DNA from 4 places in the Streptomyces sp. NPDC014870 genome. Region 2 is predicted to be linked to each of the others. Evidence: riboswitches for the same ligand, from Rfam matches in the RefSeq annotation. Region 2 holds a riboswitch; each other region holds the start of a gene.
What was found. Region 2 has a riboswitch for cyclic di-AMP ahead of ACF09C_RS34040 (transglycosylase family protein). Riboswitches for the same ligand answer to the same signal wherever they lie in the genome.
Positions count from the first base shown of each region.

Region 1 (7,509 bases), on a different contig from region 2:
CGGCTCGATGAGCGCCATGTCCGCGATCTACGACACGATGCAGGTCGTCACCTGCGAGGTGGAGACCACCTGCCTCGGGCAGGCCGTCTCGACCGCGGCCGTGCTGCTCGCGGCCGGCGCGCCCGGCAAGCGGCTCGCGCTGCCCGGAGCTCGGGTCGTGCTCCAGCAGCCCTCGATGGACGAGCCGTTGCAGGGGCAGCCGAGCGATCTCGACATCCAGGCACGGGAATTGCTCCGGCAGCGCGCCATGCTGGCCGGGATGCTGGTCACGCACACCGGCCGGAGCCGGGAGCGGATCGACGCCGACATCGACCGGACCACGGTCCTCGACGCCACCGCCGCGACCGCGTACGGCCTGGTGGACCATGTCGTCCAGAACCGCGGGGCGTCCGGCGGCGCCGCCGGGAGGTGAGCCGGGATGGTTCCCGAACTGCCGCCGCTGCCCGCCCTGACGCGCGCCGAGGGCGAGTTCATCGACGCCTATCTCGAAGTCGTCGATCTGCTGGGCCGTATCAATCCATCCAGGGCGTCGCATACCTATGGAGCGCTGCGGGCGGCTCAGGCGCTGGTGGGGCGGGCCAACGCCCTGCGGGACGCACTGACGGCGATGCATACGCGCGGCGAGAGCGAGGTGCACGCGGAGACATTGGCGCGTGCCCTGCGGGTGTTGGACGGGGAGCGCCGGTCCGGGCGCGTCACCGTTCCGGGGACACCCGCGAGTTGACATTCCCCCGTGTCGTGTCGAGGGCCGGTCGGAGCAGCGCGGCCGCAGAATCGCTCCCCCGTTCGGCGTAGTCGACGAATCGACATATGCGCGGGGTGAGTTGCGCAACAGGTGTACGCATCTGGCGGAATTCGGGCCTTCCACCCCTGGTCCGGGACTCGTCCGCCAAACCTCCGACGATCACGAAACATGCCTGTCCACCCGAATGGATCAGTCGTGAGGAGCCTCACATAACGCCGTTTCGGCTCGGATTTCGCCCAGGTTGTGGGTCAAGATCCCTCACGACGACAAGCCCCCGCCACCGCGGCGGGGCGGTCCGGGCGGACGCCGAGTCCTGCCGCTGTCCCGGATGTCTGGTCGACAGGAGTGGATCGGCAGGAGTGGAGGACCCGAGCAGTACGGGACGGCCGGCACGAACGGGCCGTTCCTCGGGGTGAAGCCGCGACCGCGGCCGGGCGACTTCGCCAGCCCGAACCCGACAGGTCATCCTTCACAGGCGGCTGACGAAGGGTTGCGCATGACTGCGCAGATTCATGTCCCGTCCCTGCTGTCCCGGGCCGGAGCCGTCTCGGCTCTCACCCTCGCCGCCCTCGGCGGCACGATGCTGGCACCAGGTGCCGCACCGGAGGCCCAGGCCGCGACGTCGTACGCCGGCAAGGCGCTGAACATCGCGGCCTCCAAGAAGGGATCGCCCTACAAGTACGGAGCGTCGGGACCGACCCGGTTCGACTGCTCGGGGCTCACGCTCTACTCGTACAAGAAGGCGGGCAAGTCGCTGCCCCGTACCGCGCAGCAGCAGTACAACAAGACCCGGCACATCTCCGCGTCCAGCAGGCAGAAGGGGGACCTGGTCTTCTTCCACTCGGGTGGAAGGGTCTACCACGTGGGGATCTACGCGGGTAGCGGAAAGATCTGGCACTCGCCCAAGAAGGGTTCCTGGGTGAAGCTCGACAAGATCTGGACGTCCAAGGTGTATTACGGCCGGGTCCGGTGACGACCGGACCAGCCTGACGCGATACGGCAGGGTCCGGTGACGACCGGACCAGCCTGACGCGATACGGCAGGGTCCGGTGACGACCGGACCAGCCTGACGCGATACGGCCGGGTCCGGTGACGACCGGACCGGCCTGACGCGACGACGGGTGCGGTGGCGCCGCCGCACCCGTCGCTCCTCAGATCGGGGACGTCGCCGGCGAGACGGTCCAGGGGAGCTTGATCCAGACCGTCTTGCCGCCCTCGTCGGTCGGGGTGACGGAGAGCCTGCCCCCCGCCTCCGCCGTCAGGATGCGGATGATGACCATCCCGCGTCCGTTGTCCTGCTGCACCGCCGCCGGGAGCCGCTTCGGCCAGCGGGGGTGGCTGTCGGTGACGCCGATGTGGAGCTGCTCCTCGCGCTCCAGGCGGACGTCGACCGTGAAGGTGGGCGACTGGCCGAAGGTGTGCTGGACGGCGTTGGTTGCCAGCTCCGAGACGATCAGCCGGACCGTGTCGGCGGTGTCGCCGGCGCCCGCGAGCCCCCATCCGCTCAGGACGTCGGCGACATATCTCCGGGCGGCGGACACCGAGGCGGGATCGCTCGGCAGGGTGACGGTTGCTTCCTGGTGGTCTGCCATGGCGACGCTGTCCCTTTCCCACCGGGCCCGGCCCGGTTTGCACTGCGCGCCAGACTGCCACCGATCGCCCCGCCCCGCCCGGCGATCCACCAAGATATGTGCATATTTGTCGCTCGAAGCGGTGAACTCTGCGACGAGAGACCGTATTTGGGTCCCGTCAGTGGGAGGCCGCCGGTGCGGTCCGCAGGATCGTGGTGACGGCCTGCTCGATCTGGGCGTCCGTCAGATCCGCGCGGGCCGTGAGCCGCAGCCGCGAGATGCCGTCCGGGACGGACGGCGGCCGGAAGCAGCCGACGGCGAGCCCCTGCTCGCGGCAGTCGGCGGCCCACCGCAGCGCCGCTTCCGGCGAGGGCGCGCGGACGGAGACCACGGCAGCGTCCGGGCGCACGGCGGTCAGACCGGCCTCGGTGAGCAGCCGGTGCAGCGTGGCGGCGACGGTCCTTGCCCGCTCGGCGAGACCGGGTTCGTCCCGGATCACCCGCAGGCTGCTCAGGGCGGCGCCGACGGCGGCCGGGGCGAGCCCGGTGTCGAAGATGAACGTCCGGGCCGCGTTGACCAGGTGCTCGATCACCCGGGCCGGCCCGAGCACCGCTCCGCCCTGGCTGCCCAGGGACTTGGAGAGGGTGAGGGTGGCGACCACGTCGGGGTCGCCCGCGAGGCCGGCCGCGTGCAGGGCGCCCCGGCCGCCGTCGCCGAGCACGCCGAGGCCGTGGGCGTCGTCCACGACGAGCCCGGCGCCGTGCGCCCGGCAGACCTCGGCCAGCTCGGGCAGCGGGGCCCGGTCGCCGTCGACCGAGAACACGGAGTCGGAGACCACGAGCGCCCGGCGGTCCGGGTGGGCCTGGAGGGTCTTGCGTACCGCCTCGGGCTCGGCGTGCGGGACCACGGCCGTCTCGGCGCGCGAGAGCCGGCAGCCGTCCACGATCGAGGCGTGGTTGCCCGCGTCGGAGACGATCAGCGCGTCACGCCCGCTCAGCGCGGTGAGCGCGGCGAGGTTGGCGGTGTAGCCGGAGGAGAAGACGAGGGCCGCCTCGAAGCCGCAGAACGCGGCGAGTTCGCTTTCGAGCCGGGCGTGCAGCCGTGTGGTACCGGTGACCAGCCGCGAGCCGGTGGACCCCGCGCCCCAGCGCCGGGCGGCCTCGGCGGCGGCCTCGGTCACCTCCGGCCGGCGGGTCAGTCCGAGGTAGTCGTTGCTCGCCAGATCGAGCGGCTCCGCCTCGGCGGACCGGGGCCGCAGCGTGCGGACGAGTCCCGCCTCCGCACGGCGGCGCGCCTCCGCGTCGGTCCAGTCGAACGGGGTCCGGCGGGTGTCCTCGTCCCGGTGCATGGGCCAGATCCTTTTGTAGGCAGCGCACAGACCCTAACCGTCCGGGGCCAGGGACAGGGTGTGGTCATCCACACACGTCAAACTGGCGCGTTTGTTCAGATCCTCCTTGGCCGCGGGGTGTGCCGTAAGCAAGGATCAGCCCTTATGGACCTGCTGAACACGCTGGTGGACAAGGGGCTGCGGCGCGAGCTGCCGAGCCGTGAAGAAGCGCTCGCCGTGCTGGCGACCTCCGACGACGAACTGCTCGATGTGGTGGCCGCGGCGGGCAAGGTGCGCCGCCAGTGGTTCGGGCGTCGCGTGAAGCTGAACTACCTCGTCAATCTGAAGTCGGGGCTGTGCCCCGAGGACTGCTCGTACTGTTCGCAGCGGCTCGGCTCGACGGCCGGGATCCTGAAGTACAGCTGGCTGAAGCCGGACGAGGCCTCCCAGGCGGCGGCCGCCGGTGTCGCGGGCGGGGCCAAGCGGGTCTGCCTGGTGGCGAGCGGCCGCGGGCCGACGGACCGGGACGTGGAGCGGGTCGGGAAGACGATCGAAGCCATCAAGGAGCAGAACGAGGGCGTCGAGGTCTGTGCCTGCCTGGGGCTGCTCTCGGACGGTCAGGCCGAGCGGCTGCGCGAGGCGGGCGCCGACGCCTACAACCACAACCTGAACACGTCCGAGGGGACGTACGGGGAGATCACGACCACCCACACCTACGCGGACCGGGTGGACACCGTGCAGAAGGCGCACGCCGCCGGTCTTTCGGCCTGCTCGGGGCTGATCGCGGGCATGGGCGAGAGCGACGAGGACCTGGTCGACGTCGTCTACGCGCTCCGCGAGCTGGACTCGGACTCGGTGCCGGTCAACTTCCTGATCCCCTTCGAGGGCACTCCGCTGGCGAAGGAGTGGAACCTCACCCCGCAGCGCTGCCTGCGGATCCTGGCGATGGTCCGGTTCGTCTGCCCGGACGTCGAGGTCCGGATCGCGGGCGGGCGCGAGGTGCACCTGCGCTCGATGCAGCCGCTCGCGCTGAACATCGCGAACTCGATCTTCCTCGGCGACTATCTGACGAGCGAGGGCCAGGCCGGCAAGGCGGACCTGGACATGATCGCGGACGCGGGCTTCGAGGTGGAGGGCGCGGGCACGACCACGCTGCCCGCGCACCGTGCGGACGCGCTCGCGGCGGCGGGCGCCGCGGCCGGTGCGGCCGGTGGCTGTGGCTCGGCGGCGTCGGCGGGTTGCGGCTCGCACGCCGAGGCGGGCGCGGAGGCCGGCGCGGGCGGCTGCGGCTCGCACGCGGGCGGCGGCGGCTGCGGGCCGTGCGGCGGCCACGCGGCGGCGGCCGCCCCGGAGCCGGTCGCTCAGTCCGACGCCGAGGTGCCGACGCAGGTCGCCGCCGACGCGTCCAACGCCCGGACCGACCTGGTGGCCGTGCGCCGTCGCGGCGCCGGAACGGACCTCGCGCCGAATGCGTAACGACGAGCTCGTCGCCCTTGACCGGGCGCACGTCTGGCATCCGTACGGCCCCATGCCGGGACGCGTGGATCCGCTGGTCGTCGCGTCCGCGTCCGGGGTGCGCCTCCGTCTCGCCGAACCGGCTTACGGACAGGCCGAGTTGATCGACGGCATGTCCTCGTGGTGGTCCGCGATCCACGGCTACAACCACCCCGTGCTCAACGAGGCCGCACGCGGTCAGCTGGACCGGATGAGCCACGTCATGTTCGGCGGACTCACCCACGAGCCGGCGGTCCGGCTCGCGACGCGTCTGGTGGAGATCACCCCCGAGCCGCTGCGGCACGTCTTCCTCAGCGACTCCGGTTCGGTCTCCGTCGAGGTCGCGGCCAAGATGTGCCTGCAGTACTGGCGCTCGGTCGGGCGCCCGGAGAAGCAGCGGTTGCTGACCTGGCGCGGCGGCTACCACGGCGACACCTGGCAGCCCATGTCGGTGTGCGACCCCGAGGGCGGGATGCACGAGCTGTGGTCGGGCGTGCTGCAGCGGCAGATCTTCGTCGAGGCGCCGCCGGTCGCGTACGAGGAGCGGTACGCGGAGCTGCTGCGGGCCGAGATCGCCCGGCACGCGGACGAGACGGCGGCCGTCGTCGTGGAGCCGGTGGTGCAGGGCGCCGGCGGCATGCGGTTCCACGCGCCGGAGTACCTCCGGGTGCTGCGGGAGGCGTGCGACGCGCATGACGTCCTGCTGGTGTTCGACGAGATCGCGACCGGCTTCGGCCGTACGGGCGCCCTGTTCGCGGCGGACCACGTGGGCGTCTCGCCCGATGTGATGTGTGTGGGCAAGGCTTTGACCGGCGGTTATCTGTCGATGGCGGCGACGCTCTGCACCTCCCGGGTCGCCGAGGGGATCTCGCGCGGCGAGGTCCCGGTCCTCGCCCACGGGCCGACGTTCATGGGCAATCCGCTGGCCGCCGCGGTGGCCTGCGCCTCGATCGATCTGCTCCTTTCCCAGGACTGGGCGGTGGAGGTCAAGCGGATCGAGTCCGGTCTGCGCGCGGGCCTGGCGCCCGCGGCCGCGCTGCCGGGGGTCCGTGACGTACGGGTCCTCGGCGCCATCGGTGTCGTCCAGCTCGATCACGAGGTCGACATGGCCGCGGCGACGGAGGCGGCGGTCCGCGCGGGCGTCTGGCTGCGGCCGTTCCGCGACCTGATCTACACGATGCCGCCGTTCGTGACCGGCGACGAGGACCTGGCGCGGATCTGCGCGGGGGTCCGCGCCGCCGCCGCGGCGGGCTGAGGACATCGCACGGAGCCGGCCGCGACGGGCCGATCGGAGAGGACTGCACACACATGAGCATCATCGTCGTCAGTGGTACGGGTACGGAGATCGGCAAGACGATCGTCACCGCCGCCCTGGCCGCCGTGGCCACCCGCGAGGGTCGGTCCGTGGCCGTGCTCAAGCCCGCGCAGACCGGCCTCGCGCCGGGCGAGCGCGGGGACGCGGACGAGGTCGTCCGGCTCTCCGGGGCCGCGACCTCGCTCGAACTGGCCCGGTTCCCCGAGCCATTGGCTCCCGCGACCGCCGCCCGGCGGGCCGCGATGACCCCGGTCGGCCCGCGTGAGGTCGCGGAGGCGGCGGGCAAGCTGGCCGCCGAGCACGATCTGGTCCTCGTGGAGGGCGCGGGCGGGCTCCTCGTCCGCTTCGACCACGACGGCGGCACGCTCGCCGACGCGGCCCGGCTCCTCGGGGCCCCGGTCCTGGTGGTGACGCCCGCCGGACTCGGCACGCTCAACTCGACCGCGCTGACCGCCGAGGCCCTCGCGGCGCGCGGCATCGAGCAGCTCGGCGTCGTGGTCGGCAGCTGGCCGTCCGCACCGGACCTCGCCTCGCGCTGCAATCTGGCCGACCTGCCGGAGGCGGCGGGAGCACCGCTGCTCGGTGCGGTGCCGGAGGGCGCGGGCGGTCTCGACCCGGACGTGTTCCGGGCGGAGGCGGCGCGGTGGCTGGCCCCGGCGCTCGGCGGGACCTGGGCGGCGGACACGCTCTGACGGCCGGAGGGCGGCTAGGCCCTCTCAAGGCCCTTCGGTCGCCGCGGTCCGCCCGGTCTCCGTAGGCTTGTGCCATGCGCGTACACGTCTCGGAGCTGGTCTTCGACTGCGGTGACCCGGCCTCGCTGGTGCGGTTCTGGGCCGGACTGCTCGGCGGCAGTCCGGTCGACCGGAGCCCCGACTGGTCGTACGTCGAGCCGCCCGGCTTCGTCCGGATCGCCTTCCAGCAGGTGCCCGAGGGCAAGGTCGCGAAGAACCGGCTCCATCTGGACCTGCACGCGCCCGATGTGATTGCGGCGGCCGACGAGGCCGTCCTCCTGGGGGCCGCGCGCTCGGGCGGACTCGTCACCGACGAGCAGGGCGAC
Region 1 is NZ_JBIBWQ010000001.1:928,029-935,537, forward strand. It holds gene ACF09C_RS03885 (ATP-dependent Clp protease proteolytic subunit) at 1-412, shown strand, start outside; gene ACF09C_RS03890 (hypothetical protein) at 419-724, shown strand; cyclic di-AMP (ydaO/yuaA leader) riboswitch at 1,040-1,238, shown strand; gene ACF09C_RS03895 (C40 family peptidase) at 1,242-1,718, shown strand; gene ACF09C_RS03900 (ATP-binding protein) at 1,897-2,337, opposite strand; gene ACF09C_RS03905 (8-amino-7-oxononanoate synthase) at 2,495-3,664, opposite strand; gene bioB (biotin synthase BioB) at 3,809-5,119, shown strand; gene ACF09C_RS03915 (adenosylmethionine--8-amino-7-oxononanoate transaminase) at 5,112-6,392, shown strand; gene bioD (dethiobiotin synthase) at 6,446-7,144, shown strand; gene ACF09C_RS03925 (VOC family protein) at 7,219-7,509, shown strand, end outside.
Region 1: linked by a shared signal. The riboswitch ahead of ACF09C_RS03895 (C40 family peptidase) and the one ahead of ACF09C_RS34040 (transglycosylase family protein) in region 2 are both predicted to bind cyclic di-AMP.

Region 2 (7,509 bases):
AGGAGGACGAGGAGGCGCCGTTCTCCGTGGACGACGTCGCGGGCACGATCGTCGAGAAGCTGATCCACCGCCATCCGCACGTCTTCGGCGACGCGAAGGCCGAGACGCCGGAGGAGGTCAAGGAGCACTGGCTGCGGACGAAGGCCGTCGAGAAGCAGCGCGACTCGGTCACCGACGGCGTCCCCCTCGGCCAGCCGGGCCTCGCCCTCGCCGCGAAGCTCGCGGGCCGGGTCCGCACGGCCGGCCTGGACGTTCCCCTCCCCCAGGGCGAGGGCATCGGCTACGAACTCCTGACCCTGGCGGCCGAGGCGGAGGCGGAGGGCGTCGACCCGGAAGCCGCCCTCCGTGCGGCGGCCCGCGCCTACCGCGACGCGATCCTCGCGGCGGAGGACCAGTAGGTTCCGCCGCTCACGGCGTGTGGGGGGAACGGGCCGCCGGGTTGTGCCAGTGGGGTTCCGGGCGGGCCAGGAACCATTCCGCCGTGCCCAGGGGGCGGGCGTCCGCCGCCGGCGCCGGGAGGCGGTCGTGGTGGACCCGGGGGACGCCCAGGTCGTCAAGGGCGGGCAGGGTCTCCGCCAATAACTCTGGCGGGCCCGCCATATACACGTCGTGCGCCCGCCAGTTGCCGCACGCGTACAGCGCCCGCAGCAGCCGCTCCGTCGCCTGCTCCCGAGGACGTTCCGGTGCCGAGGCGATGTACGTGACGTTCAGGCCGGGTATCCGCTCCCGCAGCCGCTCGGCGTCCTCCTTCCCGTACAGGTACTCCTTCGCCCGGGCGACCAGGAAGAGCCGCGCCCCGACCCCCTCGGGGCCGGCCGCGACCTCCTCCAGGAGCGCCTTGACCGGCGCCCAGCCCGTCCCGGCGGCGATGTACGTGCGCGGGACGTCCGGCGCGGTCCGCGCGGTCAGCGCGCCGCCGGGCGCGCTCAGCCGGAGCGGCTCGCCCACCCCTACCGCCTCGACGAGCGCCGTGCTCATCGCCCCGCCCGGGATCCGGCTCACATGCAGGTCCACCGTCCCGTCCGGCCGCGCCGCGTTCGCCATGGAGTAGGTCCGCCACACCCGGGGCACCCGCAGCGAGCTGACCCCGACGTACTGCCCCGGCCGGTACGCGAAGGGCCTGCGCGGCTTCACCGTGAGCACCGCCAGGTCCTCGTCGAGCCGCTCGTGCCGGACGACGACGGCGTCCCACCAGGCCGGCTCGCCCTCCGCCTCGGCCTGCTCGGCGCCCCGCATCATCTGCTCGGCCACCTGCCCGTACGCCTCGCCCCAGGCCTTCTCCGCCTCGATGCTCCAGGCGGTTCCGGCGGCGTGCGCGAACGCGGCGGTCAGGCTGGATCCGACGGCGGCGTAGAGCGCGGGGGAGGCCAGGAACTTGCGGTGGTCGCGGCCCAGATGGGCGAGGTAGTCCGCGAGCCCGGGGTCCTCCAGACGGGTCACGACATGGGTGAGCGCGGCGAAGAGCCGGTCGCGCTGGGCCCGCAGGTCCTCGGGGAAGAGTTCGCGGACGCCCGGGTTGTGCCAGAACAGATGGGAGTAGAAGAAGGCGACGGCATGCTCGGCCCGTCTCTCGACGACGGCGAACGTGCTTCTGAGCAACTCGGCATCCACGCGGGAGAATCTAGGCCACGGCCCTTCACAGGACGATCACATCTCGTGGACCGGTCGCCCGGAGGGCCGGCGTGCCGCCGACCTTGTAACGTCGCAGGGTGAGCACGCCCCCCGCCGACAGCACCGCCGAGCACCCCGCCGACAAGCCCGCCGGGCACCCCGCCCCCGAGCTCTTCACCTGGGAATTCGCGACCGACCCGTACCCCGCCTACGCCTGGCTGCGCGAGCACGCGCCCGTGCACCGGGCCAAGCTGCCCAGCGGGGTCGAGGCCTGGCTGGTGACGCGGTACGCGGACGCCCGGCAAGCGCTTGCCGACCAGCGGCTCTCGAAGAACCCGGCACACCACGACGAGCCGGCGCACGCCAAGGGGAAGACGGGGATCCCGGGGGAGCGCAAGGCCGAGCTGATGACGCACCTGCTCAACATCGACCCGCCCGACCACACCCGGCTGCGGCGCCTGGTCTCCAAGGCGTTCACCCCGCGCCGGGTCGCCGAGTTCGCGCCCCGGGTGCAGGAGCTGACGGACCGGCTGATCGGCGGCTTCGCGGCCAGGGGCTCGGCCGACCTCATCCATGAATTCGCTTTCCCCCTGCCCATCTACGCCATCTGCGACCTGCTCGGGGTGCCCGAGGAGGACCAGGACGACTTCCGGGACTGGGCCGGGATGATGATCCGGCACGGCGGAGGGCCGCGCGGCGGGGTGGCGCGGTCGGTCAAGAAGATGCGCGGCTATCTCGCGGAGCTGATCCACCGCAAGCGGCTCGATCCCGGCGACGACCTGATCTCGGGGCTCATCAAGGCCTCCGACCACGGCGAGCACCTCACCGAGAACGAGGCCGCCGCCATGGCCTTCATCCTTCTGTTCGCCGGCTTCGAGACGACCGTAAATTTGGTCGGTAACGGCGTCTATGCCCTACTTGGTCACCCCGGTCAGCGCGAGCGCCTGCAGGCCTCGCTCGCCGCGGGCGAGCGGGGGCTCCTGGAGACCGGTGTCGAGGAGTTGCTGCGCTACGACGGGCCGGTGGAGCTGGCGACCTGGCGGTACGCCATGGAGCCGCTGACGATCGGCGGCCAGGAGATCCCGGCGGGCGACCCGGTCCTGGTCGTCCTCGCGGCCGCCGACCGCGACCCGGCGCGCTTCGACGCGCCCGACACGCTGGATCTGGCCCGGCGCGACAACCAGCACCTCGGCTACGGGCACGGCATCCACTACTGCATCGGCGCGCCGCTCGCCCGGCTCGAAGGACAGATCGCCCTCGCGACGTTGTTGACTCGCCTTCCGGACCTGCGACTTGGCGCCGATCCGGACGAACTGCGGTGGCGCGGAGGACTCATCATGCGCGGCTTGCGCACCCTTCCGGTGGAGTTTGCCCCAGTTGTGAAGTGACGCTCCGTCAAGACTGTGACTTTTACGTGATCTCCGCTGCATCGACTTGTGACTGACGTTCGAATGCCGCTACGTTCACCGTCACCTCAGCAGTCACACGGAAGGCAGCCCGCATGCGCTCCGGGAACGGTCGACACCGCAGACCCCGCCAGGCCCCCGCCATCGTCGTCGCCGCAGGCGTGACGGGATCGGCCCTCGCGCTGCCCCTCCTGGCGGCGGGCTCCGCCTCCGCCGCGGACGCGGCGACCTGGGACCGGGTCGCCGAGTGCTCCTCGGGTGGTCAGTGGAGCGCGCACTTCGGCAACGGGCTCTACGGCGGACTCCAGTTCTCCCAGGAGAGCTGGGAGCGCCACGGCGGTCTCGCATACGCGACGAGCGCCGACCTCGCCAGCCGCGCCCAGCAGATCGCGGTGGCCGAAAAGGCCCTTGCCGCGGGCGACACCCAGTGGGCCACCTGTGCGCCGATCGCCGGCCTGACCAACGACGGCGCCAAGCCGGACGTCGACCCCGGACCGGGCGTCAAGCCGTCCGAGCCCACGGGCCCGCTCCCCGAGTCCAACCGCACCTCCGGCCTCCCGTCGGACTCCGCGCAGTCCGCGGCCCCCTCGGACAAGTCCTCCACCCCCTCCTCCGAGGCCTCCACGCCGTCCACGGCCACTCCCGAGACCTCCGCCACGCCCGAGACGTCCCCCACGGCGCCCGAGACCTCCGGTACCCCGTCCGCGCCGGGCAACGGCAAGCACCGGGGCGACGCGGCACCGGAAGAGACGGGCAATACGGACAAGGATCGCGAAAAGGGCCGCCACGCCCTGCCTTCTGACACGCAGACGACGGACGGTTCCGTCGAGAGCGGTGCGAAACTGGACAGTACGGACAACACGCCTGCAGAGGACATCACCGACGCTATCGGCGAATACACCGTCAAGCCCGGCGACAACCTCACCGAGATCGCCCAGCGGAACGAACTCCCCGGCGGCTGGGGCGCCCTGTACGACGCCAACCGCACGGTCGTGGGCGCCGACCCGGACCTCATCATCCCTGGCCAGAGCCTCGATCTGACGCCGGACAAGGCTGCGGACAAGGCCGCGGACAAGGCTGCCGGGGCGGACGCGCCGCAGGGGTAGTTCGGGGCTGAATGTCCGGTTCTGTGCAAGTGAGACATGGGTCTCTTCGTCTCAACTGGCGTGTCTCGTCCACGAACTCCCCTTCCGTCACCTCTCACCTGCGTAAACGCCCTTTGTCCCGAGGCAAGTAGGGGGGATTTGTCCCCCATGGACGTCTTTGAACTTCCCCCGGGTCTGTGTCTACGGTCGTGACCGCTCGCCACCGCGGGCCCCGTCGACCGAAACGCCGAATCCTGCCGTCGGCCGATGGGAACAGTCGTCGCGTCAAGCGCCGTAGGCAGGAGCGGGGGACCCAAGGTAAGTGCCGTCCCCGGCCGTTGAGACAGACGGCCGAAGGACCGGCTTGGGGTGAAGCCGCGCGCAAGGTCGCGCGGCCGGGCAACTCACATGGCCCGAACCCGACAGCTCACCTCGCAGGCGTCGGTGAGGAGAAGTCCCATGCTGTTTTCCGCCAAGGGCAAACACCGTCGTCCCTCCAAGGCCACCCGCGCCGTCGCCCTCGCCGGTGTCGCCGGTGTCGCCGTCGCCGCCCCCCTGATGGGCGCCGGCACCGCCTCGGCCGCCACCGTCTCCGAGTGGGACAAGGTCGCCCAGTGCGAGTCCGGCGGCAACTGGTCCATCAACACCGGCAACGGCTACTACGGCGGCCTGCAGTTCTCCAACTCCACGTGGGCCGCCTTCGGTGGCACCGCGTACGCCGCGAGCGCCGACCAGGCCTCGAAGTCGCAGCAGATCGCCATCGCCGAGAAGGTCCTCGCCGGCCAGGGCAAGGGTGCCTGGCCGAGCTGTGGTGTCGGCCTCTCGTCCGCCACCCCCGGTGTCGTCGCGGAGAGCGCGCCGCAGCCGGAGCGTCAGGCCGAGCAGCCGACGACCCGCAGCGAGCAGCGGACCGCCCCGAAGGCCCCGGCCAAGAAGGCCGAGTCCAAGAAGACCGTCACCACCCCGACCGGCAAGAAGGTCAAGAAGGGTGACGGCGAGTACAAGGTCGTCGCCGGTGACACCCTGAGCACGATCGCCGCCGCCCACGACGTCAAGGGCGGCTGGGCCAAGCTCTTCGAGCTCAACAAGGACGTCGTCGAGGACGCCGACCTGATCTACCCGGGCCAGCAGCTCCACCTGAAGTGAGCCCGGCGGCTCGCGTGAGTCCGGCGGCTCGCGCGCGCCCCACGACCCTCCCGCGGTGACCACCCCGGTCCGCAGCGTCCTTCCCCCGTGCGCTGCGGGCCGGGGTTCCGCGCTGTCCGGGGCCGGGTCGCGGACGGTCCTCGGTGCGGCCCCTGGTACGGACCCCGCCCGGTTACCGCCGAGTAGATTCGGGGCCCTTTGGCCCGAGATGCATGCCCTTGGGTCCTTTTTCGTCCCAGGGGGCGGGCGCCCGGCTGGCTGGAGCCCTGGAGCCGGTTAGGCTCTTGTCGCAAGGCCAAAGCGACCCTGCACCGCAAGCGTCACATCTAGCGTCACATCCCAGAAGGAGATGCTCGTGCCGTCCATCGACGTCGTCGTAGCCCGGGAAATCCTGGACTCCCGAGGCAACCCCACGGTCGAGGTCGAGGTCGGCCTCGACGACGGCAGCACCGGCCGTGCTGCCGTTCCGTCCGGTGCCTCCACCGGTGCGTTCGAGGCCATTGAGCTCCGTGACGGAGACAAGAACCGCTACCAGGGCAAGGGCGTCGAGAAGGCCGTCCTCGCCGTGATCGAGCAGATCGGCCCGGAGCTCGTCGGCTACGACGCCACCGAGCAGCGCCTGATCGACCAGGCCATGTTCGACCTGGACGCCACCGACAACAAGGCCTCCCTCGGCGCCAACGCCATCCTCGGCGTCTCCCTCGCCGTCGCGCACGCCGCGTCCGAGGCCTCGGACCTCCCGCTCTTCCGCTACCTCGGCGGCCCGAACGCGCACCTGCTGCCCGTTCCGATGATGAACATCCTGAACGGCGGCTCGCACGCCGACTCCAACGTGGACATCCAGGAGTTCATGATCGCGCCGATCGGCGCGGAGTCCTTCTCCGAGGCCCTGCGCTGGGGCACCGAGGTCTACCACACCCTCAAGTCCGTCCTGAAGACCAAGGGCCTGTCCACCGGCCTCGGCGACGAGGGCGGCTTCGCCCCGAACCTGGACTCCAACCGCGAGGCGCTCGACCTCATCCTGGAGGCCATCAAGCAGGCCGGCTACGTCCCGGGCAAGGACATCGCGCTGGCGCTCGACGTCGCCGCGTCCGAGTTCTACAAGGACGGCTCGTACGCGTTCGAGGGCAAGTCCCGCTCGGCCGCCGAGATGACCGAGTACTACGAGGAGCTCGTCTCCGCGTACCCGCTCGTCTCCATCGAGGACCCGCTGTTCGAGGACGACTGGGCCGGCTGGAAGGTCCTCACGGACAAGCTGGGCACCAAGGTCCAGATCGTCGGCGACGACCTGTTCGTCACCAACCCGGAGCGCCTGGCCCGCGGCATCGAGGACGGCGCCGCCAACGCGCTGCTCGTCAAGGTCAACCAGATCGGTTCGCTGACCGAGACCCTCGACGCCGTCGAGCTGGCCCAGCGCAACGGCTTCAAGTGCATGATGTCGCACCGCTCCGGCGAGACCGAGGACGTCACCATCGCCGACCTCGCCGTCGCCACCAACTGCGGTCAGATCAAGACCGGCGCCCCGGCCCGCTCCGAGCGCGTCGCCAAGTACAACCAGCTCCTGCGCATCGAGGAGATCCTCGACGACGCGGCGGTCTACGCCGGCCGCAGCGCGTTCCCGCGCTTCAAGGGCTGATCCGTAGCCCCTGAGCACCCCGAGTCACCCTCGGTTACGTACGTCCCCGCACCCGGTCCCGTACCGTGTGCGGGGACGTCCGTTCTGAAGGGGAGGCGCGTACATGGCCCGGGACCGGTTCTCGACCGCGACCAGGATCCGGCTGCTCGGCGAGCAGACCGCAGCCCGCGTGTACCGCTCCCAGACCCGCCGCCAGGCCCGCCGCTCCCGGCTCACCGGCCGCGCGGCCTTCCTCGCCCTGGTCGTCTGCTCGCTCGTCGTCGCCCTCGCGTACCCGATGCGGCAGTACGTCTCCCAGCGCGGCGAGATCGCCGAGCAGGAGCGCCGGGCCGCCGAGGCCGCCGCGCGCGTGGAGGAGCTGCGGGACGAGAAGGCCCGGCTCCAGGACCCCGCGTACGTGCGCAGGCTCGCCCGTGAGCACCTGCACTACGTGATGCCCGGCGAGACCGGCTTCACCGTGAACGACCCCGAGGCCGAGCGCGACCGCCGCGCCGAGCAGGGCGAGGCCGACCGGCCTTGGTACTCCGACCTCTGGGACGGCGTCGACCGCGCCGACGCGGGCCGCTGACCCGGCGACGCGCGATGATGGACCACTGACCGCCCGACCGCACTCGCCCCGACGCAC
Region 2 is NZ_JBIBWQ010000014.1:98,190-105,698, reverse strand. It holds gene ACF09C_RS34060 (nucleoside triphosphate pyrophosphohydrolase) at 1-398, shown strand, start outside; gene ACF09C_RS34055 (globin domain-containing protein) at 409-1,611, opposite strand; gene ACF09C_RS34050 (cytochrome P450) at 1,710-2,999, shown strand; gene ACF09C_RS34045 (transglycosylase family protein) at 3,113-4,123, shown strand; cyclic di-AMP (ydaO/yuaA leader) riboswitch at 4,383-4,558, shown strand; gene ACF09C_RS34040 (transglycosylase family protein) at 4,562-5,248, shown strand; gene eno (phosphopyruvate hydratase) at 5,598-6,884, shown strand; gene ACF09C_RS34030 (septum formation initiator family protein) at 6,988-7,452, shown strand.

Region 3 (7,509 bases), on a different contig from region 2:
ATGACCCCGGCCTGCCGGAGCAGCTCGGAGACGGTGGCGTACGGGATCCGGGTGACCGGCACCCGGTGTCCCGGCGGGGCGCTCCCGCTGTGCCGCGCGCCCCTGACCACGACGACGGGCTTGACCGCCGCCGTGCGCCGGGCCAGCCGGGTGAACTTCCGCGGGTTCCCGATCGACTCCAGGTAGAGCAGGACGACGTCCGTCTCCGGGTCGTCGTACCAGTACTGGAGGAAGTCGTTGCCGGAGACGTCCGCCCGGTTGCCCGCCGAGATGAAGGAGGAGATCCCGGCGCCGTGCCGGTGCAGTCCGGCGAGGAGGGCGATCCCGATCGCGCCCGACTGGGTGAAGAGCCCGATCCGTCCGGCGGCCGGGAGCCGCGGCGCGAGCGAGGCGTTCAGCCGGACGTCGGCCGAGGTGGTGATGATCCCGAAGGCGTTGGGCCCGATGATCCGCATGCCGTACGAGCGGGCCTGCCGCAGCAGTTCCCGCTGCCGGTCCCGGCCCTCGCCCGACCCGGTCTCCGCGTACCCGGCCGAGAGCACGACGAGGCCCCGCACCCCGTGCTCCCCGCAGTCGGCGACCGCTTCCGGCACCCGCTCGGCGGGGACGGCCAGGATCGCGAGGTCCACCGGTTCGCCGATGTCCCCGAGGGAACGGAAGGCCGGCACTCCGTCGATCGTGCCGGTCCCCTCGGTCAGCGCGCGGTTCACCGCGTACGTCCGTCCGGTGAAGCCGCCGTCGAGGAGGTTGCGCAGGACCGTCCGGCCGACCCCGCCGGGGGTCCGGCCGGCTCCGACGACGGCGACCGAGCCGGGGGTGAGGAGGCGCTGGACCGAGCGGGCCTCCGCGCGCTGTTCCCGCGCGCGCTGCACGGCGAGGGAGCGGTCGGTGGGTTCCAGGTCGAGGTGGAGCCGTACGGAACCGTCCTCGAAGCTCCGCTTCTGGGTGTATCCGGCGTCCGTGAAGACTTTGATCATCTTGGTGTTGGCGGGCAGCACCTCCGCGGCGAACCGCCGGATGTCCCGCTCGCGGGCCACGGCCGCGATGTGTTCGAGCAGCGCGGAGGCCACGCCGCGGCCCTGGTGGGCGTCCTGGACGAGAAAGGCGACCTCGGCCTCGTCGGCCGGCGCGGAGGCGGGCATCCCGCGGTCGTCGATCCGGTCGTACCGCACGGTGGCGATGAACTCGCCGCCGACCGTCGCCGCGAGGCCCACCCGGTCCACGAAGTCGTGGTGGGTGAAGCGGTGCACGTCCTTGGCGGAGAGCCTGGGGTAGGGCGCGAAGAAGCGGTAGTACTTCGACTCGTCCGAGACCTGCTCGTAGAAGCTGACCAGCCGGTCGGCGTCGTCGGCGGTGATGGGCCGGATGCGCGCCGTGCCGCCGTCGCGGAGGACCACGTCCGCTTCCCAGTGGTCGGGGTAGTCGTGTTGCGCTTGCTCCGGCCGTTCCGACGCGCTCTGCATGGGGCAAGCGTACGGCCGGGGTCCGACACGGGCACCGGTCGCGCGGCTCTTGTGCACCATGCAAGGTAGGGAGGACCGTACGGCCCCCCCGACAGGGGCCGAAGGTCGGCGACGAGCATCCCGCAACCCGTGAGAGACTGGTCTAGACAACCCGCTTGAGACTTGAAGGGCAACACCATGGCTGAGCGCCGCGTCAACGTCGGTTGGGCCGAGGGCCTGCACGCCCGCCCCGCCTCCATCTTCGTCCGTGCCGCCACGGCCTCCGGCGTCCCCGTGACGATCGCCAAGGCCGATGGCAACCCGGTGAACGCCGCGTCGATGCTCGCGGTGCTCGGTCTGGGCGCGCAGGGCGGCGAGGAGATCGTGCTGGCTTCGGACGCCGAGGGCGCCGAGGCCGCGCTCGACCGTCTGGCGAAGCTGGTTGCCGAGGGTCTCGAGGAGCTCCCCGAGACCGTCTGACGGTTGCCCGGCCGGACCGAGGGTCCGGGCCGCGTTCACGGGAAGCCGCACACGCCGCGACGACGGCGGGTGCGGCTTCTTCCATTCCGTTTTCTCCGGAGCGGCGGGCGAACACCACCGAAAACCGCGCCGACGTGAATTCCGTCAGCCGCGAATTCCACCATCTCCGGGCAGGACGAATACCCCCCTCGAATTCCCCCCCTTTGTATACGGCCCGTTCGTTAATTCCGACCGCTCGCGGTGTTGACGACATGTTGCGAAGTCCTCACACGCCCGCGCGGCGGCCGGTCCGGGCGCTTCAGCCGGTGCAACAGCAGAGAGCGCTCGGCGTGCAGCGCGGTCAGCGTGCGGGCCCGTTCGGCGTCTCCGCGCGCCACCGCGTCCACGATCGCGCCGTGCTCCGCCCAGGCCTCCACCGGCTGGGCGGGTGCCTCGACGGCGTACATCCAGGCGATCTTATGGCGCAGCTGGGTGAGCAGGGCGGTGAGCGCGGGGCTGCCCGAGGCCTGGGCCAGGGTCTCGTGGAACCAGCCGCCGAGCGAGCGCAGGTCGTCCCCCTGGCCCCGCCTGGCCCGCTCCTGACCCAGTCTGACCAGGCCCCGCAGCACCTTGAGATGGGCCTCCGTGCGGCGTTGCGCGGCCCGGGCCGCGCCGAGCGGTTCGAGGAGCGACCGCATGTCCAGGAGGTCGGCCGCCTCCTGCTCGGTGGGCTCGGCCACCTGGGCGCCCGCGTGCCGGCGGGTGATCACGAAGCCCTCGGACTCCAGGGTGCGCAGCGCCTCGCGGACCGGGACGCGGGAGACCCCGTACCGACGGGCCAGCTGCTCCTCGGTCAGCCGGCTGCCGCGCTCGAAGACGCCGGTGACGATGTCGTCCCGGATCGCCGTGCACACCGAGTGCGCGGGAATGCGCATGATCGACCTCCGCCTTAATACGCGCGAAACCGGTTGTCCGGCGACTCTATTGCAGCGGGGCGGTATTTCCGACGGCTCCTCGGGAACCATGGATATCTTTTGGTCAGCGAAAAGCCCCGGCTCAGTACGAGCCGGGGCTTTTCTGACGTGCGGTGCCGGTCGGCGGAACGTCCGAAACGTCCGATCAGACGTTCACGCCGCGGGCGCGGAGGTACGCGACCGGGTTGATGTCCGAGCCGTACTCGGCGGTGGTGCGGGCCTCGAAGTGGAGGTGCGGGCCGGTCGAGTTGCCGGTCGAGCCCGAGATGCCTATCTGCTGGCCCGGGGTGACGGACTGTCCGACGGAGACACTGATGGCCGAGAGGTGCCCGTACTGGGTGTACGTGCCGTCGTTCATCCGGATCACGATGTTGTTGCCGTACGCGCCGCCCCAGCCGGCCTCGACGACCGTGCCGGAGCCGACGGAGACGACCTTGGTGCCGTACGCGGCGTGGAAGTCGACGCCGGAGTGGCTGCCGGAGGACCAGAGGGAGCCGCCGGTCTTGTAGCCGGTGGAGACGTACGAACCGGCCACGGGGAGCTGGAAGGAGTTCAGGCGCTTGCGCTCGGCCTCGCGGGCGGCGCGCTCCTTGGCCTCGCGGATTTCCTTGGCGCGGGCCTCGGCCTTGCGCTTGGCCTCCGCCTTGGCGCGGGCCTCGGCGACGCGCTTGGCCTCGGCCTCGGCGGCCTCGCGCTCCTGCGCGGCGGCCTGGGCGTCGATCTTGTCGGCGAGGGCGTTGTCGGCGGCGACGACCTGGGTCAGGCCGGTGTCCTCCAGAGAGGGGGCTTCCGTGTCGGCGGCGAACGCCGGGGAGGCCAGGGTGCCGATGACACCGGCGGTGGCGAGGGTCGCGACGCCTGCGACGCCCGCGCGACGGCGCGCCAGTCGGCTCGGACCACGATGCTTCCCGGTGGCACGGGTGAACGCCATGAAGTGGCTGATCCTTTCCTTCCTTCTCGCCTACCGGGTTAGCTGACGGGTTCGGAGCAGGAAGGTCTCCTACGGGCCCCTCCGCACGGATGCGAAGGCGTCCGATTCACCCCAGGGACTTCGTGTGGGTCCCCGGCTCCCCAGGCTCGCGCCTGACGGGGACTCGGCGATGACTGTCCGATGCCGCGGGCGCGGCGGGTGCAACTGGCGAACAGCCGGACCGACGCTATGCGGACCGTCTTTCAATCACCAAACAGACACGCCAGTTTGTAAGACATGCCACAGGGCATACGCACACCCTCCCCGCCAATACGGACATAGCGGAGGACCCCGACGTAACGTGACGTCGGGGTCCTCCGGTCGCTCCGCTCCGGCGGCCGCGTGGTGCTGCCGAGGCGGGGCATCGACGGCGGCGCGCCGCCGCTCGATCAGCCGGTGACGACGGTGACTTCACCGATGCCGAGGGCCCGTACGGGCTCCTCGATCTCGGCCGCGTCGCCCACCAGGACGGTGACGAGCCGGTCCACCGGGAAGGCGTTGACGACGGCAGCCGTCGCCTCGACCGTGCCGGTCTCGGCCAGGCGCGCGTACAACTGCGCCTGGAAGTCGTCCGGGAGGTGCTGCTCGACCTGGTCGGCGAGGGTCGCCGCCACGGAGGCCGCGGTCTCGTACTTGAGCGGCGCCACGCCCACCAGGTTCTGCACGGCCACGTCGCGCTCGGCGTCCGTCAGCCCCTCGGCGGCGAGGGTGCGCAGCACCTTCCACAGGTCGTCAAGTGCCGGGCCGGTGTTGGGAGTGTCGACCGAGCCGCTGATGGCGAGCATCGAGGCGCCGTGGCCCTCGCCGTCGGAGCGCAGGACCTGACCGAAGGCCCGGACGCCGTAGGTGTAGCCCTTCTCCTCGCGCAGGACGCGGTCCAGGCGGGAGGTGAGCGTGCCACCGAGGCAGTACGTGCCGAGGACCTGGGCCGGCCACACGCGGTCGTGCCGGTCGGCGCCGACGCGGCCGATCAGCAGCTGCGTCTGGACGGCGCCCGGCCGGTCGACGATGACCACACGGCCGGTGTCGTCGGCCGTGATCGGCGGCATGGGCCGGGACTCAGCGCTGTCCCCCGTCCAGGCGCCGAGCGACTCGGCGAGGACCTTGTCCAGGTCCACGTCGGTCAGGTCGCCGACGACCACGGCGGTGGCGGTGGAGGGCCGCAGGTGCTTCTGGAAGAAGGCGCGGACGGCGGCGGCGTCGATGGCCGTCACCGTCTCCTCGGTGCCCTGGCGCGGCCGGGACATGCGGGACTCGGCCGGGAAGAGCTCCTTGGAGAGCTGCTTGGCCGCCCGGCGGGCCGGGTTGGCCGTCTCGTGCGGGATCTCGTCGAGCCTGTTGCGCACCAGTCGCTCGACCTCGGTCTCGAGGAACGCCGGCGCGATCAGGGCCTCGGAGAGCAGCCCGAGCGCCTTGGGGAGCCGGGAGACGGGGACTTCCAGGGAGACCCGTACGCCCGGGTGGTCCGCGTGCGCGTCGAGCGTGGCGCCGCAGCGCTCCAGCTCGGCGGCGAACTCCTCGGCGGTGTGCTGGTCGGTGCCCTCGGAGAGGGCACGGGCCATGATCGTGGCGACACCGTCGAGACCCGCGGGCTCGGCCTCCAGCGGGGCGTCGAAGAAGATCTCGACGGCCACGACCTGCTGGCCGGGGCGGTGGCACCGCAGCACGGTCAGGCCGTTGTCCAGCGCTCCGCGGTCGGGGGCGGGGAAGGCCCAGGGCTTGGCCGCGCCCGGCTCGGGCTGCGGGTGGAACGTCATGCTCGTCAAAGACGCGGCAGCGTCGGTCACTGGTCCGCTCCCTCTTCCTCGTCGCTGTCGCTCTGCTCGTCGTCGCTCTGGTCGTCGCCGATGGGTTCGTAGACCAGCACCGCGCGGTTGTCCGGGCGCAGTCGGGCGGCGGCGACCTCCCGCACCTCCTCGGCGGTGACGTCCAGGACCCGGTTGACGGCCGTCAGGGCGAGCTGCGGGTCGCCGAACAGGACCGCGAAGCGGCACAGTTCGTCGGCGCGGCCCGCGACCGTGCCGAGCCGGTCCAGCCACTCACGCTCCAACTGGGCCTGGGCGCGCTCCATCTCCTCGGGCGTCGGGCCCTCGGCGGCGAAGCGGGCCAGCTCCTCGTCGACGGCCGCCTCGATCTCGGGCACCTCGACGCCGCCGGAGGTCTTGACGTCCAGCCAGCCCAGCGAGGGCGCGCCGGCCAGGCGCAGCAGGCCGAAGCCCGCGGCCACGGCCGTACGGTCGCGGCGCACAAGCCGGTTGTGGAGCCGGGAGGACTCGCCGCCGCCGAGAACGGTGAGGGCGAGGTCGGCGGCGTCGCACGCGCGCGTGCCGTCGTGCGGGAGGCGGTAGGCCGCCATCAGCGCGCGGGCCGGGACCTCCTCCTCGACGACCTCGCGCAGCTGCTCCCCGATGGTGTCGGGCAGGGTGCCGTCGCGCGGGGGCAGCTTGCCGTCGTGGGACGGGATGGAGCCGAAGTACTTCTCGATCCAGGCCAGCGTCTGCGCGGGGTCGATGTCGCCGACGACCGACAGGACCGCGTTGTTCGGCGCGTAGTACGTACGGAAGAAGGTCCGCGCGTCCTCCAGCGTCGCCGCGTCCAGGTCGGCCATGGAGCCGATCGGCGTGTGATGGTAGGGGTGACCGTCCGGGTAGGCGAGGGCGGTCAGTTTCTCGAAGGCCGTGCCGTAGGGCACGTTGTCGTACCGCTGACGGCGCTCGTTCTTGACGACGTCCCGCTGGTTCTCCATGGACTCGTCGTCCAGGGCGGCGAGCAGGGAGCCCATGCGGTCGGCCTCCAGCCAGAGCGCGAGCTCCAGCTGGTGCGTGGGCATGGTCTCGAAGTAGTTGGTGCGCTCGAAGCTCGTCGTGCCGTTGAGCGAGCCTCCGGCGCCCTGCACCAGCTCGAAGTGGCCGTTGCCCTTGACCTGCTGGGAGCCCTGGAACATCAGGTGCTCGAAGAGGTGGGCGAGGCCGGTGCGGCCCGCGACCTCGTGACGGGAGCCGACGTCGTACCAGAGGCAGACCGCGGCGACCGGGGTCAGGTGGTCCTCGGAGAGCACCACGCGCAGGCCGTTGGCCAGCCGGTGCTCGGTCGCTGTCAGGCCGCCGGAGCCGGCCTCTGCCGTGGCCGTGTGACCCATGGGCATGTACGTCCCTTCGATCGCGATATGGAAAAGTCCTGCCACCCTATGCAAGCGCACCGACACCTCGCGAAGTTCCCACAGCTTCCAGGCGTCCCTCTTCCGGGTCGGGGGGCCTCGCGCTTCCGGTCGCGGGGGTCTTGTGCTTCCGGTCGCGGGGGCCTCGTGCTTCCGGTCGCGGGGGCCTCGCGGACGGCCGACGGGCCGCTGTACCCGGGTCGCGGTCCACGTTGTCGGTGGGACGGTCCACAATGGTCCGCGTCAGATCAACCTTGTTGGTGAAGGAGCCGCAGCCGCGATGGCCCGCCGCAGCACGAAGACACCGCCGCCGGACGACGCGTTCGAGGAGAGGATCCTCGACATCGACGTCGTCGACGAGATGCAGGGCTCCTTCCTCGAGTACGCGTACTCGGTGATCTACTCCCGCGCGCTGCCGGACGCCCGCGACGGCATGAAGCCGGTGCAGCGCCGCATCGTGTACCAGATGAACGAGATGGGGCTCCGCCCCGACCGCGGCTACGTGAA
Region 3 is NZ_JBIBWQ010000015.1:130,721-138,229, forward strand. It holds gene ACF09C_RS35385 (GNAT family N-acetyltransferase) at 1-1,463, opposite strand, end outside; gene ACF09C_RS35390 (HPr family phosphocarrier protein) at 1,641-1,922, shown strand; gene ACF09C_RS35395 (GntR family transcriptional regulator) at 2,144-2,836, opposite strand; gene ACF09C_RS35400 (M23 family metallopeptidase) at 3,021-3,806, opposite strand; cyclic di-AMP (ydaO/yuaA leader) riboswitch at 3,819-3,985, opposite strand; gene ACF09C_RS35405 (M16 family metallopeptidase) at 4,235-5,602, opposite strand; gene ACF09C_RS35410 (M16 family metallopeptidase) at 5,629-6,990, opposite strand; gene ACF09C_RS35415 (DNA topoisomerase (ATP-hydrolyzing) subunit A) at 7,283-7,509, shown strand, end outside.
Region 3: linked by a shared signal. The riboswitch ahead of ACF09C_RS35400 (M23 family metallopeptidase) and the one ahead of ACF09C_RS34040 (transglycosylase family protein) in region 2 are both predicted to bind cyclic di-AMP.

Region 4 (7,509 bases), on a different contig from region 2:
GCGAGGTAGTCGACCCGCCCTCGGCCGACGTCACCGCCCATGTCGTCGAGATGCTCGCCCACGAGGGCAAGGCCCACCACCCGCGCACCCGCAGGGGAGTCGAGTGGCTGCTCGCCGAACAGGAGCCGAACGGCGCCTGGTTCGGCCGCTGGGGCGTCAACTACGTCTACGGGACAGGCTCGGTGATCCCCGCGCTCACCGCCGCCGGGGTGCCCCGCTCCCACCCGGCGATCCGCCGGGCCGTCCGCTGGCTGGAGTCCGTACAGAACGAGGACGGCGGCTGGGGCGAGGACCTGCGCTCGTACAAGCCGCAGCCCTGGATCGGGCGCCCCGCCTCGACCGCGTCCCAGACCGCCTGGGCGCTGCTCGCCCTGCTCGCGGCCGAAGGACCGGAGAGCAAGGCGGTGCAACGGGGCGTCGCCTGGCTCGCCGAGACACAGCGGGCCGACGGCTCCTGGGACGAGCCGTACTTCACCGGCACCGGCTTCCCCTGGGACTTCTCCATCAACTACCACCTCTACCGGCAGGTCTTCCCGCTCACGGCCCTCGGCCGCTACCTGAACGGCGAGCCGGCCGTCCCCGGGGAGGACTGATGGGCGCAGAGCCGGGGCCGCCGGCCGGCTCCGCACCGCCGCTGCTGATCGCCTGCGCGCTCGGCATCGAGCAGCTCGCGCTGCGCAGCGGTGACCGGGCCGGCGCGCCCGGCCCCTTCACCGTGGTCCGCACCGGCATGGGCCCGGCCCACGCCCGCCGGGGCGTCTCCCGTGCCCTGGACCGGGAGCCCTGGCGGGACGCCGCCGTCATCGCCTCCGGCTTCTGCGCCGGTCTCGCCCCCGGGATGCACCCCGGAGACCTGATCGTCGCCGACGAGACCCGGGACGAACCGGGCGGTCCCCGTACCGGCCCCGGCACCGTCACGGCCTGCATCGGGACCGAGCTCCTGGTGAAGGCCCTGACCAGGGCGCTGCCCGGGCGCACCGTCCACACCGGCCCCCTGACCGGCTCCGACCATGTCGTCAGGGGCCACGAGCGGGCCGAGCTCGAGGCCACCGGCGCCATCGCCGTCGACATGGAGTCAGCCGCCACGCTCCGTACCGCGCTGGCGGCGGGACCGCGTCCGGTTGCGGCCGTCCGGGTGGTCGTGGACGCTCCAGAACATGAACTGGTCCGGATCGGCACGGTACGCGGGGGAATATCAGCGTTCCGTGTTCTTCGTTCCGTCCTTCCCGCATTCTTCGAATGGCACCGTTCTTTGCTGCTCCCCAGGAGGTGAGCGAGTTATGGCCATGCCGCTCCGTCAGTCCATCCGGGTCGGGACCTACCTCTTCGAACAGAAGCTCCGCAAGCGGGACAAGTTTCCGCTGATCGTCGAGCTGGAGCCGCTGTACGCCTGCAACCTCAAGTGCGAGGGCTGCGGAAAGATCCAGCACCCGGCCGGTGTGCTCAAGCAGCGGATGCCGGTCGCCCAGGCAGTCGGCGCCGTCCTGGAGTCCGGCGCGCCGATGGTCTCCATCGCCGGCGGCGAACCGCTGATGCACCCTCAGATCGACGAGATCGTGCGCCAGTTGGTCGCCAAGAAGAAGTACGTCTTCCTCTGCACCAACGCGATGCTGTTGCGCAAGAAGCTGGAGAAGTTCACCCCCTCCCGGTACTTCGCCTTCGCGGTGCACATCGACGGGCTGCGCGAGCGGCACGACGAGTCCGTCGCCAAGGAAGGCGTCTTCGACGAGGCGGTGGCGGCGATCAAGGAGGCCAAGCGGCGCGGCTTCCGGGTCACCACCAACTCGACCTTCTTCAACACCGACACCCCGCAGACCATCATCGAGGTGCTGAACTACCTCAACGACGACCTCCAGGTCGACGAGATGATGATCTCCCCCGCGTACGCCTACGAGAAGGCGCCCGACCAGGAACACTTCCTCGGCGTCGAGCAGACCCGCGAACTCTTCAAGAAGGCCTTCGCGGGCGGCAACCGGAGCCGGTGGCGGCTCAACCACTCGCCGCTCTTCCTCGACTTCCTGGAGGGCAAGGCGGACTTCCCGTGCACGGCCTGGGCGATCCCCAACTATTCGCTCTTCGGCTGGCAGCGACCCTGCTATCTGATGAGCGACGGCTACGTGCCCACGTACCGGGAGCTGATCGAGGAGACCGACTGGGACAAGTACGGCCGGGGCAAGGACCCGCGCTGCGCCAACTGCATGGCGCACTGCGGCTACGAACCGACCGCCGTCCTCGCCACCATGGGCTCGCTCAAGGAGTCCCTGAGGGCGGCCCGCGAGACGGTCTCCGGCAACCGCGGATGACGTGACGCGTACGGGAGGGCCCGCGAAGGACGACCGGGCGCGGGTCCCCCGTACGGCTCCCTGAGAACCTTCGGGACGCCGGGGCAGTTCCTCGCCCACGCCAGGCGCGCCCAGGCCTCGCCGACCTCGGCCCCACCCCCGGTGGAGATCGCCGGGCGCATCGGCGCCGCACCGACCCGGAAGAAGGGGCGATGAGCACGGAGTTCGACCTCTCGGCGCTGCTCGCCGAACGCGGCGCGGAGCGCTACGAGCTGCACGGCCGCTACCTCAACCACCAGCTCCCGCGCATGCTGCACACGATCGGCTTCGACAAGGTCTACGAACGGGCCGAGGGCGCCCACTTCTGGGACGCCGACGGCGAGGACTACCTCGACATGCTGGCCGGCTTCGGCGTCATGGGCCTCGGGCGGCACCACCCCGTGGTCCGCCGGGCCCTCCACGACGTCCTGGACGCCCAGCTCGCCGACCTCACCCGCTTCGACTGCCAGCCGCTGCCGGGTCTCCTCGCGGAGAAGCTGCTCGCCCACAGCCCGCACCTCGACCGGGTCTTCTTCGGCAACAGCGGGACGGAGGCGGTGGAGACCGCGCTGAAGTTCGCCCGGTACGCCACCGGGAAGCCGAGGATCCTGTACTGCGCGCACGCCTTCCACGGACTGACCACCGGCTCCCTGTCGGTGAACGGGGAGAAGGGGTTCCGGGACGGCTTCGCTCCGCTGCTGCCCGACACGGCCCTCGCGCTCGGGGACCTCGACGCCCTGGAGCGGGAGCTGCGCAAGGGCGACGTGGCGGGCTTCGTCGTCGAGCCGATCCAGGGCAAGGGGGTGCACGCGGCCCCGCCCGGCTTCCTGCGCGCCGCCCAGGAGCTGCTGCACCGGCACGGAGCCCTGCTGATCGCCGACGAGGTGCAGACCGGGCTCGGCAGGACCGGGGACTTCTACGCGTACCAGCACGAGGAGGGGGTCGAGCCCGATCTGCTCTGCGTCGCCAAGGCCCTGTCCGGCGGGTACGTACCGGTGGGGGCGACGCTCGGCAAGGACTGGATCTTCAAGAAGGTCTACTCGTCCATGGACCGCGTCCTCGTCCACTCCGCCAGCTTCGGCTCCAACGCGCAGGCCATGGCCGCCGGGCTCGCCGTGCTCTCGGTGATGGAGAACGAGGGCACGGTGGCGCACGCGCGCCGGATCGGCGAACTGCTCTCCTCGCGTCTGAGGGAGCTCGTGCCGCGCTACGAGCTGCTGCACGAGATCCGTGGGCGTGGACTGATGATCGGCATCGAGTTCGGCCGGCCCTCCTCGCTCGGCCTGCGCAGCCGCTGGACCATGCTGCAGGCGGCCCGCAAGGGGCTCTTCGCGCAGATGGTCGTCGTGCCGTTGCTCCAGCGCCACCGGATCCTGACCCAGGTGTCCGGCGACCACATGGAAGTGATCAAGCTGATTCCGCCGCTGATCATCGACGAGGCGGACGTGGACCGGTTCGTGACCGCGTTCACGGCGGTCATGGATGACGCCCACGGTGGCGGCGGGCTGGTCTGGGACTTCGGGAAGACGCTGGTCAAGCAGGCGGTCGCGCAGCGCTGACGCGAGGGTGGCGCGTTCACACCGGCACTCTTTGCCTCTGGGGCAAGAAGTTTGCCTCAGAGGAAAATTCCTGGCGGAATGGAGGCATGGACCACCTCCCCGGGGAGCGTTCCCCGGACCCTGCCGCAGGCGACGCGACCGCCGTCCTGCCGGACGTCGCCCCGCAGCTGCGGGGCCTGCGCCGGCGCCGCGGGCTGACCCTCGAGGCAGCCGCTCAGCGCGCCGGACTCTCCCCGGCCCATCTCTCCCGGCTCGAGACGGGCCACCGCCAGCCCTCGCTGCCGATGCTGCTGGCCCTGGCCCGTATCTACGGTACGACGGTCTCCGCCCTCCTGGGCGAGGTTCCGGCCGAGCGTGATCCGATCGTCCGGGCCGGCCGGTCCGAACCCGTCGAGGCGGACGGTTGGATCTACCGCCAGGCCGGGGGGCCGGGCCGCGCGCTGCAGGCGCTCCGCGTCCACGTGCCGTACGCCACCCGGGCCGACATCGTGCGGGTCCATCCGGGGGAGGAGTGGCTGCACGTCCTCGACGGCCGGGTGCGCCTCGCGCTCGGCGATGCCGTCCATGTCCTGGAGCCCGGGGACAGCGCGCACTTCGACTCGCTCACGCCGCACCGGATCGGCGCCGCCGGACGGGGCGGGGCCGAGCTGCTCTTCGTCCACACGCTGATGCAGAGCCCCGTCGCCGAGCTGTGCCTCGGCGACGGCGGCGCACCTCATCTGCGCTGACCTTCAGAAAGGACCGATATGTCCAAGAAGCCCGCACCGGTCACCGGCGAGGAGCGCGAGGCCGGCAAGTTCCCCAAGGGCCTGGTCCTCCGGCTCTTCGCCTACCTCGTGGCCGGGCACCTCTTCGCCGGCTTCCTCTATCTGCTCTTCGCCCTCGGCGCGCAGAACCAATGACGCGCCGGGACGGCGGTCACCCCTCGACGACGAGTCGCTCGCGCAGCTTCGCCCGGGTCTCCGGGCTGAGCTTCAGGCCGTCGGTGAAGTAGTTCTCCGCCGTCCCCCAGGTCTGCTCCATCGTCTCGAAGGCGGCCCGCAGGTACTCCACCCGCGCGTCGAACAGCGGGCTGATCAGCTCCATCACCTCGGGCGCCATCGCGTCCGAGGCGTCGGAGGTGCGGCGCACCTTGTAGCGGCGGTGCGGGTCGTTCGACTTCACGTAGTCGGCCTCGATCGCCTCGCGCTCGACGCCCACCGCGAGCAGGGAGATCGCGACGGAGAGGCCGGCCCGGTCCTTTCCGGCCGCGCAGTGCATCAGCGCCGGGACGCTGTCCTCGGCGAGCGCGTGCAGGATGCGGCTGTGCTCCGCCGTCCGCTCGACGATCATCTGCCGGTACGAATCGGACATTCGGGTCGCGGCCTTGCCGTCGCCGAGGATGGCGCGAAGCTGCTCCAGCTCGCCGGAGCGGACGAGCTTCCAGAACTCCTTGCCGTCGGCCGGGTCGTTGAGCGGTATGTTCACGTTCCGTACACCGGGCAGTTCGACGTCCGGACCCTCGATCTTGACATCGGCCTGATTGCGGAAATCGAAGATCGTGTGCAGCCCGAGGGTGGCGAGGAAGGTCGCGTCCTCCTCGGTGGCGTGGGCCAGGTGGCCGCTGCGGAAGAGGCGTCCGAACCGCACCGAACCGCCGTCCACGGTCGGCAGTCCGCCCACGTCCCGGAAGTTGCGGACCCCGGTGAGCTCGGGTTCGGTCGACGGGACCTGGGGCAGCTGCTGCGTCACGAGTGCTCCTGAAGGTAGACGGATCGCGATCGGTTCCTGATCGATTCCTGGGGCAATCATCCCGGGTGTCGGGGTCGGCGCGCACCCCTGGGTGGGGGATTGGGTGTTCTGTCCGAATTGAGCCCTTCGATATAACGCGCCCTGGTTGCAGGGGAGATGGGTTTCGGGGCGTGAGCAGCGTCTCAAAGGTGACGGACCGTGCCTGATCGTCCCCGCTAATTCCCGTACCGGAAAAGGAAATCGATCCCCCGTCATCCACGCAGGGTGACCGGAATTCGGTGCGGATATCACGCCGCGGATTGCGAACGGAAACCAGCGGCTTGTTCGGCTCGACCCCGCTCGTCTAGCGTCACGCTCAATCCGGACGGACCGCCGAATCCTGCCACCGCCCGGAATCAATCCGCACCCATCCACGTACGGCAGGAGCGGGGGACCCAGGTAAGTACGCCGCACCGGTCGAACCGGTCGGCTCGGGGTGAAGTCGCGTGAGAGCGCGGCCGGACATCTCCAGTCCGAACCCGACAGCTCACCTCGTAGGCGACGGAGAGGAATTCGCCATGCCCGCGAAGGGTAAGCATCGCCGTCCCAAGGCCAACCCGATCACGCGCGGATTCGTCGCCGCCGGCACCGGTGGCGCCGTCGTCGCCCTCCCGCTGCTCGGCGCGACCGGCGCCCACGCCGCCGAGAAGGCCGCGCCGGCCCTGACGCCCGCGCAGGCCGTCACCGCCGTCGCCGCCACCCCCGCGAAGGCCCCGGCCGCCCCGGCGACCGCCCCCGCGGCGAAGCCGAAGACGTACTCCGTCGTTCCGGGCGACTACCTGTCGAAGATCGCCGCCGAGCACGACCTCAAGGGTGGCTGGCAGAAGCTCTACGCCGACAACCGCCAGGTCGTCGGCGAGAACCCCTCGCTGATCCTCCCCGGCATGAAGCTCACCCTCGGCGCCAAGTCCACGGCCGCCCCGAAGGCCGCGGCCCCCAAGGCCGCCCCGAAGGCCGCGCCCAAGGCCGAGAAGAAGTCCTCGTCCTCCGACACGAGCGAGTCGCGTGCCTCCCGCTCCTCCGAGCGCACCACAGCCGCCACCACCCAGGGCTCCGCCCCCGCGCAGTCCGCCCCGGCGCAGTCCTCCTCCGGCTGGGTCGCCCCGGTCGGCGGCGGCGTCTCCACCCCGTACCGGGCCTCCGGTTCGATGTGGTCCTCCGGCTACCACACCGGTGTCGACTTCATCGCCTCCTCCGGCACCTCGGTCAAGGCCGTCGGCGCGGGCACCGTCCACTCGGCCGGCTGGAGCGGCGCGTACGGCAACGAGGTAGTCATCCAGCACGCCGACGGCACGTACTCCCAGTACGCCCACCTCTCCTCGCTCTCCGTCTCGGCCGGCCAGACCGTCACGGGCGGCCAGCAGATCGGCCTCTCCGGCTCGACCGGCAACTCCAGCGGCCCGCACCTGCACTTCGAGATCCGCACCGGCCCGAGCTACGGCTCGGACATCGACCCGCTGGCATACCTGCGCCAGCACGGCGTCGGCATCTGACGCTCCGCGTCGCACGCTCCACCCCGCAGGGGCCCGGCACTTCGGTGCGCCGGGCCCCTCCGGCGTATTCCGGCTTGGCGGAATCTTGACCGGTGGCGTATCTCACCCGGCGTCAACCCCTCCTTACGGTCGCGTAGGTCACACCCATAAGGGAAAGATGAACTCCCGTGGCAGACGATTCGAGATCAAGAGACAAGAACGCATTCGGGTCGTACGCGGCGATCGGGGACAGCTTCACCGAGGGCGTCGGAGATCCCGGGCCGGACGGGAAGTACGTCGGATGGGCGGACCGCTTCGCGGTTCTCCTCGCCGACCAATTGCCGGAGCACGACGCGTTCCGTTACGCCAATCTGGCCGTCCGGGGCC
Region 4 is NZ_JBIBWQ010000002.1:544,643-552,151, forward strand. It holds gene shc (squalene--hopene cyclase) at 1-593, shown strand, start outside; gene ACF09C_RS07120 (1-hydroxy-2-methyl-2-butenyl 4-diphosphate reductase) at 593-1,273, shown strand; gene hpnH (adenosyl-hopene transferase HpnH) at 1,281-2,303, shown strand; gene ACF09C_RS07130 (aspartate aminotransferase family protein) at 2,495-3,880, shown strand; gene ACF09C_RS07135 (helix-turn-helix domain-containing protein) at 3,967-4,608, shown strand; gene ACF09C_RS07140 (DUF6126 family protein) at 4,627-4,782, shown strand; gene ACF09C_RS07145 (tyrosine-protein phosphatase) at 4,799-5,611, opposite strand; cyclic di-AMP (ydaO/yuaA leader) riboswitch at 6,005-6,164, shown strand; gene ACF09C_RS07150 (LysM peptidoglycan-binding domain-containing M23 family metallopeptidase) at 6,169-7,143, shown strand; gene ACF09C_RS07155 (SGNH/GDSL hydrolase family protein) at 7,311-7,509, shown strand, end outside.
Region 4: linked by a shared signal. The riboswitch ahead of ACF09C_RS07150 (LysM peptidoglycan-binding domain-containing M23 family metallopeptidase) and the one ahead of ACF09C_RS34040 (transglycosylase family protein) in region 2 are both predicted to bind cyclic di-AMP.